One region of the Geobacillus sp. PLS 41 genome, then DNA from elsewhere that is predicted to be linked to it. Evidence: riboswitches for the same ligand, from Rfam matches in the RefSeq annotation. Region 1 holds a riboswitch; the other holds the start of a gene.
The links. Region 1 has a riboswitch for S-adenosylmethionine ahead of ACVX3G_RS05305 (methionine ABC transporter ATP-binding protein). Riboswitches for the same ligand answer to the same signal wherever they lie in the genome.
Positions count from the first base shown of each region.

Region 2: another riboswitch for S-adenosylmethionine. It lies ahead of metK (methionine adenosyltransferase); the one in region 1 lies ahead of ACVX3G_RS05305 (methionine ABC transporter ATP-binding protein).

Region 1 is NZ_CM151395.1:1,077,375-1,085,302, forward strand. It holds gene ACVX3G_RS05270 (acyl-CoA dehydrogenase family protein) at 1-1,186, shown strand, start outside; gene ACVX3G_RS05275 (arsenate reductase family protein) at 1,264-1,629, shown strand; gene gcvH (glycine cleavage system protein GcvH) at 1,726-2,109, shown strand; gene ACVX3G_RS05285 (YusG family protein) at 2,185-2,421, shown strand; gene ACVX3G_RS05290 (toprim domain-containing protein) at 2,520-2,879, shown strand; gene ACVX3G_RS05295 (thioredoxin family protein) at 2,876-3,193, shown strand; gene ACVX3G_RS05300 (hypothetical protein) at 3,339-3,686, shown strand; SAM riboswitch class I at 3,760-3,869, shown strand; gene ACVX3G_RS05305 (methionine ABC transporter ATP-binding protein) at 3,957-4,985, shown strand; gene ACVX3G_RS05310 (methionine ABC transporter permease) at 4,975-5,643, shown strand; gene ACVX3G_RS05315 (MetQ/NlpA family ABC transporter substrate-binding protein) at 5,659-6,510, shown strand; gene ACVX3G_RS05320 (hypothetical protein) at 6,638-6,829, opposite strand; gene ACVX3G_RS05325 (carboxymuconolactone decarboxylase family protein) at 7,410-7,772, shown strand.
Region 2 is NZ_CM151395.1:1,227,774-1,235,701, reverse strand. It holds gene ACVX3G_RS06160 (hypothetical protein) at 189-353, opposite strand; gene ACVX3G_RS06155 (YtzC family protein) at 372-635, opposite strand; gene mnmM (tRNA 5-(aminomethyl)-2-thiouridylate-methyltransferase MnmM) at 921-1,508, shown strand; gene ACVX3G_RS06145 (tetraprenyl-beta-curcumene synthase family protein) at 1,566-2,675, opposite strand; gene ACVX3G_RS06140 (gamma carbonic anhydrase) at 3,014-3,562, shown strand; gene metK (methionine adenosyltransferase) at 3,585-4,796, opposite strand; SAM riboswitch class I at 4,926-5,040, opposite strand; gene pckA (phosphoenolpyruvate carboxykinase (ATP)) at 5,259-6,845, shown strand; gene ACVX3G_RS06125 (MFS transporter) at 7,494-7,928, shown strand, end outside.

The DNA.
Region 1 (7,928 bases):
CGGCGAACATTTCACCGCGTTCATCGTGGAACGCGACTTCCCGGGCGTTTCAACTGGTCCGGAAGAAAAGAAAATGGGGATTAAAAGCTCGTCGACAAGAACGCTCATTTTGCAAGATGTGCCGGTGCCGAAAGAAAACGTGCTCGGTGAAATCGGAAAAGGCCATGTCATCGCCTTCAACATTTTGAACATCGGCCGCTACAAGCTTGGGTTAGGGGCGGTCGGCGGCGCGAAGCGGGCGCTTGAAATCACGCTCAAATACGCCAATCAGCGCCAGCAATTCAAACGGCCGATTTCGCAGTTTACGTTGACGCAGGAAAAATTCGCGACGATGGCGTCGCGCCTGTATGCCGCCGAAAGCTCGGTTTACCGCACGGTCGGCTTGTTCGATGAACGGATGGGCCTGCTTGATGCGGAAAAGGCGAAAGATGGCAAAGAAGTGGCGAAATCGATCGCCGAATATGCGATCGAATGCTCATTGAACAAGTTTTTTGCCACGGAAGTGCTCGATTACATCGTGGATGAAGGCGTGCAAATCCACGGCGGGTACGGCTTTATGCAGGAATACGAAATTGAGCGCGCCTACCGCGATTCGCGCATCAACCGCATTTTCGAGGGGACGAACGAAATCAACCGCCTTCTCGTGCCGGGCATGTATTTGAAAAAGGCGTTAAAAGGCGAGCTGCCGCTCTTCCAAAAAGCGCAGCAGCTTCAGGAAGAACTGATGATGATGGCCGCCGAAGAGCCGGGGACGGGCGCGCTGGAACAAGAGAAATACTTGGTGCGCAACGCGAAAAAAATCGCCTTGATGGTCGCCGGTTTAGCGGCGCAAAAATACGGCCAGCGCATTGAAGAAGAGCAAGAAGTGCTCGTCAACATCGCCGACATCGTCTCGAACATTTATGCGATGGAATCAGCGCTTTTGCGCACGGAAAAAGCGATTCAGGCGAGCGGTGAGGAGAAAAACAAACAAAAATTGCTGTACACGCAAATTTTCTGCCAAGAGGCGTTCAATGAAATTGAAGCCCATGCGAAAGAAACGCTCGTCGCCGTCGAACAAGGAGACACGCTGCGGATGATGCTCGCCGCTCTCCGACGGCTGACGCGCCATACGCCGATCAACGTGATCGCGAAAAAACGCGAAGCGGCCGCCGCGCTCATTGAAGCCGAACGGTATATTGTGTGATAATGGGAAGTGCCAGGCGTTTGCCTGGTGCTTCTTATTTGTTTGCCACACAGCGGAAATGAAAGGGAGGAGTGAAGATGGCGCTCACGCTCTATTGGTATCCAAAATGCGGAACGTGCCGGAAGGCGAAAAAATGGTTGGATGAACACGGCATTGAGGTGCAAACGGTGCATTTGGTCGACGAGCCGCTGACGAAAGAGCAGCTCGCCCGTTTGCACCGTCAAAGCGGGCTGCCGCTCAAAAAATTTTTCAACACGAGCGGGATGAAATACCGCGAGCTTGGCTTGAAGGACAAGCTCGACCGCGCATCGGAAGACGAGATGCTCGATTGGCTCGCCTCGGACGGGATGTTGGTCAAACGGCCGATTTTGACGGACGGCGAGCGGGTCGTCGTGGGCTTTCGCGAACAAGAATACGAGGCGTTTTTCGCGGCGGGGACATAAAAAATTTTTTGCAAAATCGGGTGAATTCAGTGAGTTTTTGCGGAAAATCGGTTATGATGAAAAGGAATATACATTTTGTCGCAATGGAGGGATACGATGAACACGCCGAAAGAACTTCGCTATACAAAGGAGCATGAGTGGGTGCGCGTGGAAGGAGAGAACGTGCGCATCGGCATTACGGATTACGCCCAATCAGAGCTTGGCGACATCGTCTTTGTCGAGCTGCCGGAAGTCGGCGCAGAGGTTACGGCGAACGAGCCGTTCGGCAGCGTTGAATCGGTGAAAACGGTCTCGGAATTGTATGCGCCGATCAGCGGCACGGTCGTTGAAGTGAATGAGGCGTTAAATGACCATCCGGAGTACGTGAACGAATCGCCGTATGACAAAGCGTGGATGATCGTCGTCAAACCGAATGATTTGAGCGAAATCGACAATTTGTTGACGGCGGAACAATACGAGGCGATGATCAACGAAGGATAAACGTTCCTGCAATCTTCGCTTCGATTCGGGCACTCTATACATACCGGAATTTGATTGAAAAAAGGGGTGCTCGCGATGGCGCTGCAAACGACGCGCATAGATGTCACGGACCGGATCATCGGCAAACTGAACGGCCGCTCGCTGGAGTTGTACGAGGAAGGAGAGCTCATCGGGCGCCTTCCGCTTCCGGCGGCCGTCCCGTTGAAAAAGGGGTATACCGAACAAAACGGAAGAATTTACAAACAGGTGACCGCTACCGTTGAGCCGGACCAAAAATATGTCGATTGCGACGGGGAAGCGGGCTGGTGTTGAAAGGCAACGGTGGATGGCCGTTGCTTTTCATTTTCAACATTTGGCCGGCGCAAGACATACAATAATAGTATCCTCATTTGAAGTTAGGTGGGTCGGACATGCGACGCGTGGAAAAAGTGATCATCGTCGAAGGGCGATCAGACAAGCAAAAAGTGGCGGCGGTGCTGAACGAACCAGTCGTCATCGTCTGCACAAACGGCACGATCAGTGATGCGCGCCTTGAGGAGCTGGCCGATGAGCTGGAAGGATGCGATGTATACGTCTTGGCCGATGCCGATGAGGCGGGAGAAAAATTGCGCCGGCAGTTTCGCCGCATGTTTCCAGAGGCGGAGCATCTTTACATTGACCGGGCGTATCGCGAAGTGGCGGCCGCTCCGCCTTGGCACTTGGCGCAAGTGCTGTTGCGCGCTCGTTTCGACGTCCGCATCGAATCGCTCATGAGGGGAAGAGGCGAGTGAAAGCGATCGACCGAAACGATGTCATGCGAGTGGTGGAAGTCGAGCCGCTTCTGGCCCTTTACTTGTATACCCCGCTGTGCGGCACGTGCCAGCTGGCGCGGCGGATGCTCACGGTGGTGGAGCAGTTGTTTCCGGCGCTGCCGTTTTACGAAACGGACATCAACTATATCCCTGAGCAGGCCGTTGCGTGGAAAATTGAAAGCGTTCCTTGCCTGCTTCTTTTTAGGGACGGAACGGTCGCAGGCAAGTGGTATGCCTTTCATTCCGTTCCGTATTTGTACGAAGTGATTCAAGCCTGCTTGCCGTCCCGATGATTCGCCTTTTTTTGACGCTGTTTGACACATTTCTTGGGAAATGACAAAAACGGCGCTCGTTCGTCAACGGGTTGTCGAGATTTTTGTAAAGGATTTCTCCTCTTCAGGTGGAAGTGAAAAAAATAAAAATGGGGAGGGGATATCCATGGAAATGCGTGAATTAGTTGGGCAGTTCGTGGAACGGATGCAAGTGTTGCGCCATTTGGTGCCGATTTTGCCGGATGAGCAGCTGTATGTTCGGTTTGAAAGTGATGACGAAACCGCCTTGCTGTTGATCGGCAAGGAATCAGCCGCTAGAGGGATGGAAAACGATGAACGGAAAACATTGACGGTGCGCGGTTCCAAAGAGGCGCTCGCGTCCCTGCTGAACGGCGAACTGAAGCTGCAGCAGCTCGTCCGGCTGCGCGAAGTGCATGTATCGGGAAGCTTTCGTCATCTGTTGCTGCTTGAGTCGCTCCTCCATTTGGCTAAGCCTTATCGGGACGTCGGATAAAAAAGATGTTGACACGCTTCGACAGACAATGATACAATCACATTCGTAGTCAATTGAATAGGCGATTGTTGCGCTCTTATCAAGAGAGGTGGAGGGATGTGCCCAATGAAGCCCGGCAACCGTCAGCGCATGTGCTGAAATGGTGCCAATTCACACAAAGCGGCCTGCTTTGAGAGATAAGAGACGGAATGGTGCACAATACCTTTCTGTTCTCTGCGGGCAGAAAGGTTTTCTTTTTGCGCTCTGCCGCTTGGGGAGGAAGGTGAAACGATGATTACACTCGAACAAGTGACGAAAATCTATCAAGCGGCCAACGGTTCGGTCACGGCAGTCGACAATGTGTCGCTTGAGATTCGCGAAGGAGAAATTTTCGGCATTATCGGCTACAGCGGCGCTGGGAAAAGTACGCTCATCCGCTTGCTCAATGGGCTCGAGAAGCCGACGAGCGGCCGGGTGGTCGTCGCCGGGCGCGATATGACGCGCGTGAAAGGGCGGGAGCTGCGCAAGGCGCGCCAAGAAATCGGGATGATTTTCCAGCATTTCAACTTGCTTTGGTCTCGCACAGTCAGGGAAAACATTGCCTTTCCGCTTGAAATTGCCGGCGTCCCGAAAGAGGAGCGGAACAAGCGGGTGGATGAATTGATCGAGCTTGTCGGCCTTTCCGGGCGCGAGGATGCCTACCCGTCGCAGCTGAGCGGCGGGCAAAAGCAGCGGGTCGGCATCGCCCGGGCGCTCGCCAACAACCCGAAAGTCTTGCTGTGCGACGAGGCGACATCGGCGTTGGACCCGCAGACGACCGATGCGATTTTGGACTTGCTCGTTGACATCAACAAGCGTCTCGGGCTGACGATTGTGCTGATCACCCATGAAATGCACGTCATCCGCAAAATTTGCGACCGCGTTGCGGTGATGGAAAGCGGCCGAATCGTCGAGCAAGGCGAAGTGCTGCATGTGTTCCGCAACCCGCAGCAGCCGATTACGAAACGGTTCGTCAAGCAGCTGATCGAGCCCGAGGAGACGGAAGAGGCGATTTCCCATTTGTTTGGCCAATACCCGAGCGGGCTGATCGCGCAGCTGACGTTCGTCGGCGCGGCAGCCGGAAAGCCGCTCATCACCGAAGTGGTGCGTCAGTTTGCCGTCGATGTCAACATTTTGCAAGGGAAAATTTCGCAAACCCATCAAGGCGCCTATGGGGTGCTGTTTGTGCACCTCGACGGGGCGAGGGATGAAATCGACCGGGCGCTTGACTATATTCAACGCCAGCAAGTAGCGGTGGAGGTGATTCACGATGCTCGCTAACCTCCTGCCGAACGTGCAATGGGAGACGATGTGGGCGGCGACGGTCGAGACGCTGTATATGACGGGAGTGGCGGTGGCGGCCACTTTCGTCCTCGGAATCGTTCTTGGCTTGCTTCTATTTTTGACAGCGAAGGGCAACCTATGGGAAAACCGGTTTGTCAATACAGTGATTGCTGCGTTTGTGAACATTTTCCGCTCTATTCCGTTTATTATTTTGATCATTTTGCTCATTCCGTTTACAACATGGCTCGTCGGGACGATGCTTGGCGCCAATGCGGCGCTGCCGGCTTTGGTCATTGGGGCCGCGCCGTTTTACGCCCGCATGGTCGAAATCGCTCTTCGCGAAATTGATAAAGGCGTCATCGAAGCAGCCCAAGCGATGGGCGCCTCAACGTGGACGATCATTTGGAAAGTGCTGCTGCCGGAGTCATTGCCGGCGCTTGTCTCCGGCATTACGGTGACGGCGGTGTCGCTCGTCAGCTATACAGCGATGGCTGGAGCCATCGGCGCCGGCGGGCTTGGGAACTTGGCGTATTTGGAAGGGTTCCAGCGCAACCATAACGATGTGACATTTGTCGCAACCGTATTGGTGTTGGTCATTGTATTTATCATTCAGCTGATCGGTGACTTTGTCACTTCGAAAATCGATAAACGATAAAGGGGGAAACAACTGATGAAGAAATGGTTGGGTGTGTTGCTCGCCGCCATTCTCGTGCTCGCTTTGGCGGCATGCGGCGGCAACAATAACGACAGCGCGGAAGGCGGCAAAGACGGCAAATTGGTGAAGTTGAAAGTCGGTGCGTCGAACGTGCCGCATGCGGAAATTTTGGAAAAAGCGAAACCGATTTTGAAGAAAAAAGGCATCGACTTGGAGATCATTACGTTCCAAGATTACATCTTGCCGAACAAAGCGCTGGCTGAGAAGCAAATCGACGCAAACTATTTCCAACACATTCCGTATTTGGAATCGCAAAAGAAAGAGTACGGCTATGATTTCGTCAACGCCGGCGGCATTCATATCGAGCCGATCGGCTTATACTCGAAAAAATACAAAAGCATTGAAGAACTGCCGGACGGCGCGACGATCATCATGAGCAACTCGGTCGCCGACCATGGCCGCATTTTATCGATGCTGCAAGAAAAAGGGCTCATTAAATTGAAACCGGGCGTCGATAAAACGAAAGCGACGGTCAATGACATCATCGAAAATCCAAAGCATTTAAAATTTAAGGCCGATGTCGACGCCGGGCTTCTGCCGCAAATTTACAAAAACGGCGAAGGCGATGCGGTGCTGATCAACGCCAACTATGCGCTTGACGCCGGTTTGGACCCGGCGAAAGACCCGATCGCCGTTGAGTCGCCGAAAAACAATCCGTATGTGAACATTATTGCGGTGCGCAAAGGCGATGAAAACCGGAAAGAAATCAAAACGCTTGTCGAAGTGCTGCAATCGAAAGAAATCCAAGATTTCATTAAAGAAAAATACCACGGCGCCGTCATTCCAGCGGCGGAAAACAATCAATAACGGGAGCGTTTCGCTTCCGTTTCTTTTTTGTCCCCAAAAAGCCGCTCCCCTTAAACGAAAAGAAAGCAGCAAAGGTTAAAACGATTCTGAATCCGAGGGCGCCGCGGCCGACCTGTTTCTCCGCTCTTCATCGGCCGTTCAAACGCGCCAGTACGGCGGCGAGCATAACGATGATGACGCAGTTTTGCAGGACGATCACAGCCGTTAAGCTGAAGGCGCCGTCTCCCTGTTCACCGAGGGTGTTGCCGATGATGATCCACGTCAAAAACGAAGCGAAAGCGGCTGTTAAGGCAAAGACAACCCAACGAATCAATCGCATTTCCCCCTTTTGTATTGATGATGGAAGTTGAACAGAACAGGCGGTTTTCATCATGACGTTCCATCTATGATCGCGAAACGGTGGTGTTTCCACACCCTTTCAATACCATTCGTTGTTTAATTTCGTTTTCCTTCATCCTATTTCGCGCAGGAGACTCCCACTTCAACGACCAAAGGGAGTAAGTGGGAGAGGAATGCTCGTTCCCCCTTTCTTTTGTGTATGATAGAATAAAGACGTGGAGAAAACTGTTAAATAAAGGCACTCCAATAACGGTTGCTCGATGTATGGAGTTGGTTGCAGGAAACGCTGCAACCGTAAAACATCGAGCGTAGGTCCGTCTGTTGTGTGTGGAAGCCAAGTACTGCCAACAGACACACCGAGAGAATCGGTAACGATGCAGGCATGACCTGCGTCGTTGGGTAGTCGTCAACCTGCCCCCTGATGCAACCCCAAGTCAAGGAAGGAGGACGAAGTCCGTTTGCACTTCTGGGGAGTTGCAAGCCCCCACTTCAAGCGTTAGCGAAGTGGGGGTAGTTGACGCATACTAACAGCAGAAACGAACAAAGGGAGGAAAATGATGATGAACAACGGAACACATGCATCGGTCGAATCCGCGCTTCATCGCTACAAAGAGGGAATTGGGGCGTTCACCAAAAAACTTCCGAATGTGGCCGAGCGGTTTAACGCGTTTACGGAAGCGTGCTTTGCCGAGGGAGCGCTGTCAAAAAAAGAAAAACAATTGATTGCCCTCGGCATCAGCTTGGCGGCGCAAGACGAGTATTGCACGATTTACCATACGAAAGGATGCCTTGACGAAGGAGCGTCGGAACGGGAAATTTTGGAAGTATGCGCGGTGGCGGCCGCGTTTGGCGGCGGGGCGGCGATGAGCCAGGCGGTGACGCTCGTGCAGGAATGCCTCCGCGAGCTGCGGACAGCCCATTAGACTCCGGCAACGGGGTCTTTTTTTTTGCAAAAGCTCGTACAAACAGCCCGTTTTCGTGTAAAATATAAAAAGCGCTGTCCCTTTTTCCTGTTTTTCTCCGTTTAGTTGCGTCTACATAGTGAAAAAGGGGGCGGAATAGTTGCGCATATTTTTCAT
Region 2 (7,928 bases), 150 kb from region 1:
TTTATTTTGAGTTCCGAAATAATTGTAGGGGAAAACAGGAAAAAATGCAATCAAAAAGGCGGAGCGTTCCGATGCGTCCGCCACTTTTTTGCCAAACTAACTCCCCACGGAAACAATGGCTTTTGAAGCGGGGCTCCTGCGCGAAAAGAAGAACAAGTTGGAGCGGCTTCCGCCCCTTTGGCTTGTCGTCACCCGTTCCGCTGCTTGGAGCGGATCGGTTGGCCGCCCGTTTCCTCGTATTGCTTTTTCGCCAGCTTCACCGGGTCAAAGTCTTGACCAAGCTCAAGATCGTTATTGTTTTGGCCGTTGCGTGTTTTTTGTTCCGGATTCGTTTGTTTCAAGCGTCGCTTCATGTTGTGTTCCTCCTCGTTTCAGCGGTCAAGCAAAATCATGTCGTTTTGCAATTGCTCCAGTTGGAGCCGCATCCGATGCAGCTGCTCACGCTGCTGGGCGTTGCAGCTTCGCGCCAAGTGCGCTAAATCGATGACCGTCTGCTCGAGCATCTGCTGGGCGTTGGTGTATTCGGTGATGTTGTAATGCTCCTGCTTTTGCGCTTCCGTATATTGCTCTTTCGCGTAGCGGATCACATCTTCACACCGCTGCAAAAATTCCTCAACGGATTGTCTTGTCGCCATGCGCTCACCTCGTTTCGTGATATTCCCTCATGTTTACTATGCGCCGCATAGGCCGGCCGTATCACGCCAATGATTGGCAGCGGTCGATTTTCCATGAAGTTTTTGTTACAATGCCGACGTGAGGATCTTCGTTCAGCTCGATCAATGTCGGTCAGCTCAAGGTTTTCTGTCACGCCGGCGCAGAGGATGGAAAGTTTAGGGGAAAAGCGATGGCATCCGACACTTTGGCGCAACGCCACGCCTGCCAACGTAAACGATGAAACGATCACAAGGAGGGGCCAACCGATGGCTTTGATGAACATTTTGCCGTTTGCCCGCTTTTTGCTTGATCAAGCGGTCAACGAAGGCGACATCGCCGTCGACGCGACCGTCGGCAACGGGCACGACACCGTGTATTTGGCCGAACGCGTCGGGGAGACAGGCCATGTGTTCGGCTTTGACATTCAGCCTGAGGCCATCACCGCCGCTTCCGCCCGCCTCGCGGAACATGGGCTATGCGGGCGGGCGACGTTGTTCGAGCGAAGCCATAGTGAACTGCTTGAGGCGCTTCCCGCCGATGTACACGGGCGCATCGCCGGCGCGGTGTTCAACCTCGGCTATTTGCCGGGCGGCAATAAGCAAATCGTCACCCAGCCGGAATCGACGATCGAAGCGGTCCGCCAGTTGCTTTCCGTCATGAAGCCGGGCGGCGTCATCGTTCTTGTCGTCTACCACGGCCATCCGGAAGGAAAGCGCGAACGCGACGCGCTCCTTGATTACGTCCGTTCTCTTGATCAACGGCGCGTCCATGCCTTGAAATACGAATTCATCAATCGGCAAAACAACCCGCCGTTTTTGCTCGCGCTCGAGAATCGGGCGGATGGGGGCGCCTGATTCCGTCCGATCCGCCGACGAACCACTGCTCTTGCCAATACAAGCAAACAGCCGCCCTTATGAAAAGGACAGCCGTTTTTGCCGCTCCTGCCAAAAGCGGTATGCTTTTCCGTTCCAATAGAAAAACTGCGACGCCGCCCCGCCGGCGCGGACGAGCCGGCGCGCCAGCCGGCGCAGCCCGCGCTGCTTTTTCACCTTGGCATCCGACAAATACAACCCAAGAAGCCCTCGGTGAATAAGGCGGTGAAACTCGCCGTGCGGAAGGGCGCCGACATGGCGGTCGGCCTCTTCGATGAAATGGCAAAGCCGCTCAAGCATCACCGTTTCATTCGGATAGTAAAAGCAAAAGTTTAAATCGCCGCCGTCCCGGTCTTCCTCCTGGTCGATCAAATAGTCGAGCAAAATGTGCAGTCCTTGAATGTACGGAAAATAACCGTCGCGCACTTGTCTCGCCATCTCCGGCGGCAGCGATTCGCCAAACGCATAGGCGACGAGGCAGAAAATGCCGAGCGTCGAACCGGAGCAGGCGGAAAACTCATACCATTCCATCGGCGGCAAGGCGTCTTTGTATTGCGCGAACCATTTCTCCAGCCGCGGCACCCGCTCGCTCGCTTCGACATGTTTATGCACTTGCAAGTCGCAATAATATCCGGCCAATTCATGCAAAAATGGGGCGATCGTCTCATAATGGCGCACCGTCTCGAGCACCTCTTGGCACGTGCGGACGAGCGCCGGCAAATAGCCGCCGTCTTCCTGTTCGCGGCGATGGCGGTAATAGTTCGACGGCTCCGCGCCGATCGTCAAAGCGTCCGGCATCGAATCGTGCAAGGCGCGAAAGTCGAGCGGATCGAGCGAGGTGCTGCGGTCGCACAAATTATCCAAATAATCGCTGATCGTCTGGTAAGCCACGATAAAGCGGATGCAATCCTCCATGTTTTCTCCGGCCAAGAGCGCCAAAATGGAGCCGCCTTCGCAATGGAACGTTTTCGAAGCGATGCTCGCCAAGGCCTGGCGCCGCAATTCCGGGTCGGGAATGCGCTCGGCCTGGCGCCGCCAATAGGCAAGCTCGCGGTGGACAAGCGGAAGCACGTCACGATACACCATTTTCATCAAGGCGATGGGGTTTTTCGGAATGTTCAATCGGCTCACCTCAGGTGCAAACACCATGGTCTCGTCTCCTAGCATTTCCATCTTATCAGCAACCAAAATCGTTTCGCGTCTGAACAGCCTGCGATCTCGTCTTCCAGTATTGCCATCAATGCGGGCGGGGCAAACCATAAAAGGGTTGGCGATGGAATGAAAAAACCGCTCAACAACGGTTCTTCTCACGTTGAGAAGCTTTGTGAAATCGGATCTTCTTTCCCGATCCCAACCACTCATCGGGCGAAACGAAACGTTTTTCACCAATCCCGACCAGGCGCGCTCACTTTCGTTGGCGATTTGGACGCAGCGTTGTACAATACATGGTGAACGATCGATTTTGCAGCAGAAAGGAACGAACGCCCATGATTTACCCATACAAAGGCAAAACGCCGCAAATTGCCGCCTCCGCCTTTATCGCCGACTATGTGACGATCACCGGCGATGTCGTGATCGGCGAAGAGACGAGCATTTGGTTCAATACCGTCATTCGCGGCGATGTGGCGCCAACGGTGATTGGCAACCGGGTCAATATTCAAGATAACTCAATTTTGCATCAAAGTCCAAACAATCCGCTTATCATTGAAGACGGTGTAACAGTCGGCCATCAAGTCATTTTGCACAGCGCCATCGTTCGCAAAAACGCGCTCATCGGCATGGGCTCGATCATTTTGGACCGCGCGGAAATCGGGGAAGGCGCGTTTATCGGCGCCGGCAGTTTAGTGCCGCCGGGCAAAAAAATTCCGCCCAACACGCTCGCCCTCGGCCGGCCGGCGAAAGTCGTCCGCGAACTGACGGAAGACGACATCCGTGAAATGGAGCGCATCCGCCGCGAATATGTCGAGAAAGGGCAGTATTACAAAGCGCTGCAGCAACAGCGGACATCGTGCGCCAACAAAAAAGAGCTGCCGTGATCAGGCAGCTCTTTTTCTTTCATCACTTGTCCGCCAACGCCAGCGCTTGTTCTTTCAACAAGGCGGCTTTGTCGGTGCGCTCCCACGGCAGGTCGATGTCCGTACGCCCAAAATGGCCGTAAGCAGCCGTCTGTTTGTAAATCGGGCGGCGAAGGTCGAGCATTTTGATGATGCCCGCCGGGCGGAGATCGAAGTTGTTGCGCACGACCTCAATCAAAATGTCTTCCGATACTTTGCCGGTGCCGAACGTATCGATCGAAATCGAAACTGGGCGGGCGACGCCGATCGCGTAGGCAAGCTGCACTTCGCATTTGTCGGCCAGTCCTGCCGCGACGATGTTTTTCGCGACATAGCGGGCCGCATACGCCGCCGAGCGGTCGACTTTCGTCGGATCTTTGCCCGAGAACGCGCCGCCGCCGTGGCGGGCGTAGCCGCCGTACGTATCGACGATGATTTTGCGCCCCGTCAACCCAGCATCCCCTTGCGGACCGCCGATGACAAACCGTCCTGTCGGGTTGATGAAATATTTCGTGTTCTCATCAAGCAGCTCTGCGGGCACGACCGGCTTGATGACCTGTTCTTTAATGTCGCGCTCGATTTGCTCTTGCGTAATTTCCGGATGGTGCTGCGCGGAAACGACGATCGTATCGACGCGCACCGGTTTGCCGTTTTCATCGTATTCGATCGTCACTTGCGTTTTCCCGTCCGGCCGCAAGTACGGCAAGACATCCGTTTTGCGCACTTCCGCCAATCGGCGCGCCAAGCGGTGCGCAAGCGAAATCGGCAACGGCATCAATTCTTCCGTCTCATTGCAGGCGAACCCAAACATCAATCCTTGGTCGCCGGCGCCAATCGCTTCAATTTCCTCGTCAGTCATCTGACCTTCGCGCGCCTCAAGCGCCCGGTTCACCCCCATCGCAATGTCCGGCGATTGTTCGTCAATCGACGTCAGCACCGCGCACGTATCGGCGTCAAATCCGTATTTGGCGCGCGTGTAGCCGATCTCCCGGACCGTATCGCGGACGATGCGCGGAATGTCCACGTATGTTGATGTCGTGATTTCCCCGCTCACGAGCACCAGCCCGGTCGTGACGCTCGTTTCGCAGGCGACGCGGGCGTTCGGATCTTTTTCCAAAATGGCATCCAAAATGGCGTCAGAAATTTGGTCGCAAATTTTATCCGGATGTCCTTCCGTCACAGACTCTGAAGTAAACAAGCGGCGTTTGGCTGACATTCGGTTTGTTTCCTCCTCTTGGCATAATGTGGCGACACGGAACTCATTTCCCTTTTTCCCTTCGCAATATAAAAAACCTTTCCTGTAACGGCTGAGGAAAGGTCATGGCAATCGTATTGCTTCCTTTCACTCTTATCGTTCAAGGACTGCGCCTTGCCACAGGTTAGCACCATTTCACACATGTACAGTTGTGACGGTTGCTGGGCTTCATCGGGCCTGTCCCTCCACCGGCTCGGGATAAGAGTATCCGTTCAATGACTTATCTTATCGCAATGGAATCGGCAAAGTCAACTATCAAAATTCATTTTTTATCATTTCCAGCCGAGAAAATTCTTTCCTCAAGGAAATCGACACATTGGGCAAAATAAAGTTTGAAAAACCCACACAATTAGTATGGACTATTAATAAAAATGTGTTATACTATTTTCAAGAGTGATTTCAAAAAGAAGGCAGGTTTTGAATATGGGGATCGCAAACATGACGAATAAGCTTGATGTATTGCTGCAAAAACCGTACGTGCATCATCAACTGTCCGTCGCCGAGCTCGTCGAGAAAGTCCTGCAGCGGAACGAAGGACGGCTGACGCACACCGGAGCCGTCGCGGTCACGACCGGCAAGTACACAGGGCGGTCGCCGAAAGACAAATACATCGTCGAAGAACCGTCAACGAAGCAAACGATCGACTGGGGAGCGGTCAACCAGCCGATGTCTCCGGAGACGTTTGATAAACTGTACGACAAAGTGCTCGACTATTTAATGAAGAAAGATGAACTGTTCGTGTTTAAAGGCTTTGCCGGCGCCGATCCGAAATACCGGCTGCCGATTCAAGTCGTCAACGAATTCGCCTGGCACAACTTGTTCGTCCATCAGCTGTTCATTCGGCCGAACGTCGAAGAGCTCGCCGTGCATGAGCCGCAATTCACCGTCATTTGCGCGCCGAACTTTAAAGCCGACCCGAAAGTCGACGGCACGCGCTCGGAAGCGTTCATCATCATCTCGTTTGAACGGCGCACCGTGTTGATCGGCGGCACCGAGTATGCCGGCGAAATGAAAAAATCGATTTTCTCGGTGATGAACTATTTGCTGCCGGAACAAGGCATCCTGCCGATGCACTGCTCGGCCAACGTCGGCCAGGAAGGCGACGTCGCCCTCTTTTTCGGCTTGTCGGGAACGGGAAAAACGACGCTCTCGACCGACCCGAACCGCCGCTTGATCGGCGATGATGAGCACGGCTGGTCAAACCGCGGCATTTTCAACATCGAAGGCGGCTGCTATGCGAAATGCATCAACCTATCGCGCGAGAAAGAGCCGCAAATTTTTGACGCCATCGGCTTCGGCGCGGTGCTCGAAAACGTCGTCCTCGACGACGCGACGCGGGTGCCGAATTACGACGACGGCACGCTGACGGAAAACACGCGCGCCGCCTACCCGCTTCAGGCGATCAAAAACATCGTCGACCCAAGCGTCGCCGGCCATCCGTCCACGATCGTGTTTTTGACGGCTGATGCGTTCGGCGTCCTGCCGCCAATCAGCAAGCTGACGCGTGAACAGGCGATGTACCATTTCTTAAGCGGCTACACAAGCAAACTCGCCGGCACCGAACGCGGCGTCACCGAACCGGAAGCAACGTTCTCAACGTGCTTTGGCGCACCGTTTTTGCCGCGCCCGGCCGTCGAATACGCGGAAATGCTCGGGCAAAAAATCGCCGAACACAACGTCCGCGTCTTTTTGGTCAACACCGGCTGGACAGGGGGACCGTACGGCGTCGGCAGCCGCATGAAGCTCGCCTACACCCGGGCGATGGTGCAAGCCGCCGTCGAAGGGGAGCTGGACAACGTCGAAACGGTGCAAGACCCGATTTTCGGCCTCGCCATCCCAACCCACGTCCCCGGCGTGCCGGATGACGTCCTGCAGCCGCAAAACACATGGGCTGACAAACAAGCATACGAACAAAAAGCAAAAGAGCTGGCGCAAAAGTTCCGCGCCAACTTCCGAAAGTTCGCCCATATCGACCCGACGATCGAAAAACTCGGCGGACCGCTCGTGTAACAAGAACCCGGCCGGACAGGGAACATCCTGTTCGGCCGGTTTTTCTGTTCTTTCCTCTGCTTTCGTCTCCGACACTGAATCGTTAGACATTTCTGTACGTCGGTCCGTTTCATTCGCCTCAAACAACCAGACTCGAGCAAACGCAATGAGCTTCTGTGTTTTCATTTGCCGCAATGGCCATGAGTTCTGCAAGGAATACGTAATGTCATCAAAAGATGGATGATTAATGAACTTGCGCATTATTTCTAAAGTTTTTACTCCCTGTTTCCCCAAGAATTGTGTTCTTACTTCTATTTCTCCAACTGTTTTCCGCAAATCATTCATATACTTATCACAATTTTTAGTATCATTAAACAAGTGATCAAGATGCATAATTCCTATAGAAACTCCAGCAGCATGATGATATGCTCTGTCTAAAGGCCTTTTGATTTTCAAGATACTCTAAACAGAATAAGGGGGAGGCTTCCATTGCTTCAGTATATCCATTTACCTTTAGCAGATTGTTGAAAATCAACCCGTTTTCCTTCGCTCCATCGTTTTGGGGCGTGGCAAAAAGCCAGTTTCATCAAAGACTGAAGATCTGATTTTTGGTTCATTTTGACTATTCCATCACCAGTCGTTTCGATGATCAAAGAGAGGATTGAGGTCATGAAAAATAAAACATTTCATTTCCTTTGGATCGGACAATCTTTCGCGAATTTCGGAGATGTGTTCTACATTGTTTCCGTTGTCTCTTACCTATATCATTTGACATCGAAAGCCATGGCTGCCGCATTAGTCCCTTTTTTCGTTACATTGTCGTTATTTATTAGCGGAATCGTCGCACCGATATTTTTCGAAAAATATAAACTAAAAACGTTATTGTCCTACGGACAAATGTGTAAAACATTTCTGCTGCTTTTTCTCTCGCTGTTTTTGCACTGGGGTGCGGAACATTACACTGCGATCGTTTATGTTTTTGTATCATTGATCGCTTTTTTAGATGGGATCAATAATCCGATTAAAAACTCCCTCGTTCCTTTTATCGTTTCCAAGGAGGAAATCTTGAAAGCCAACAGTTTTGTAAACACGTTAGACCAATTC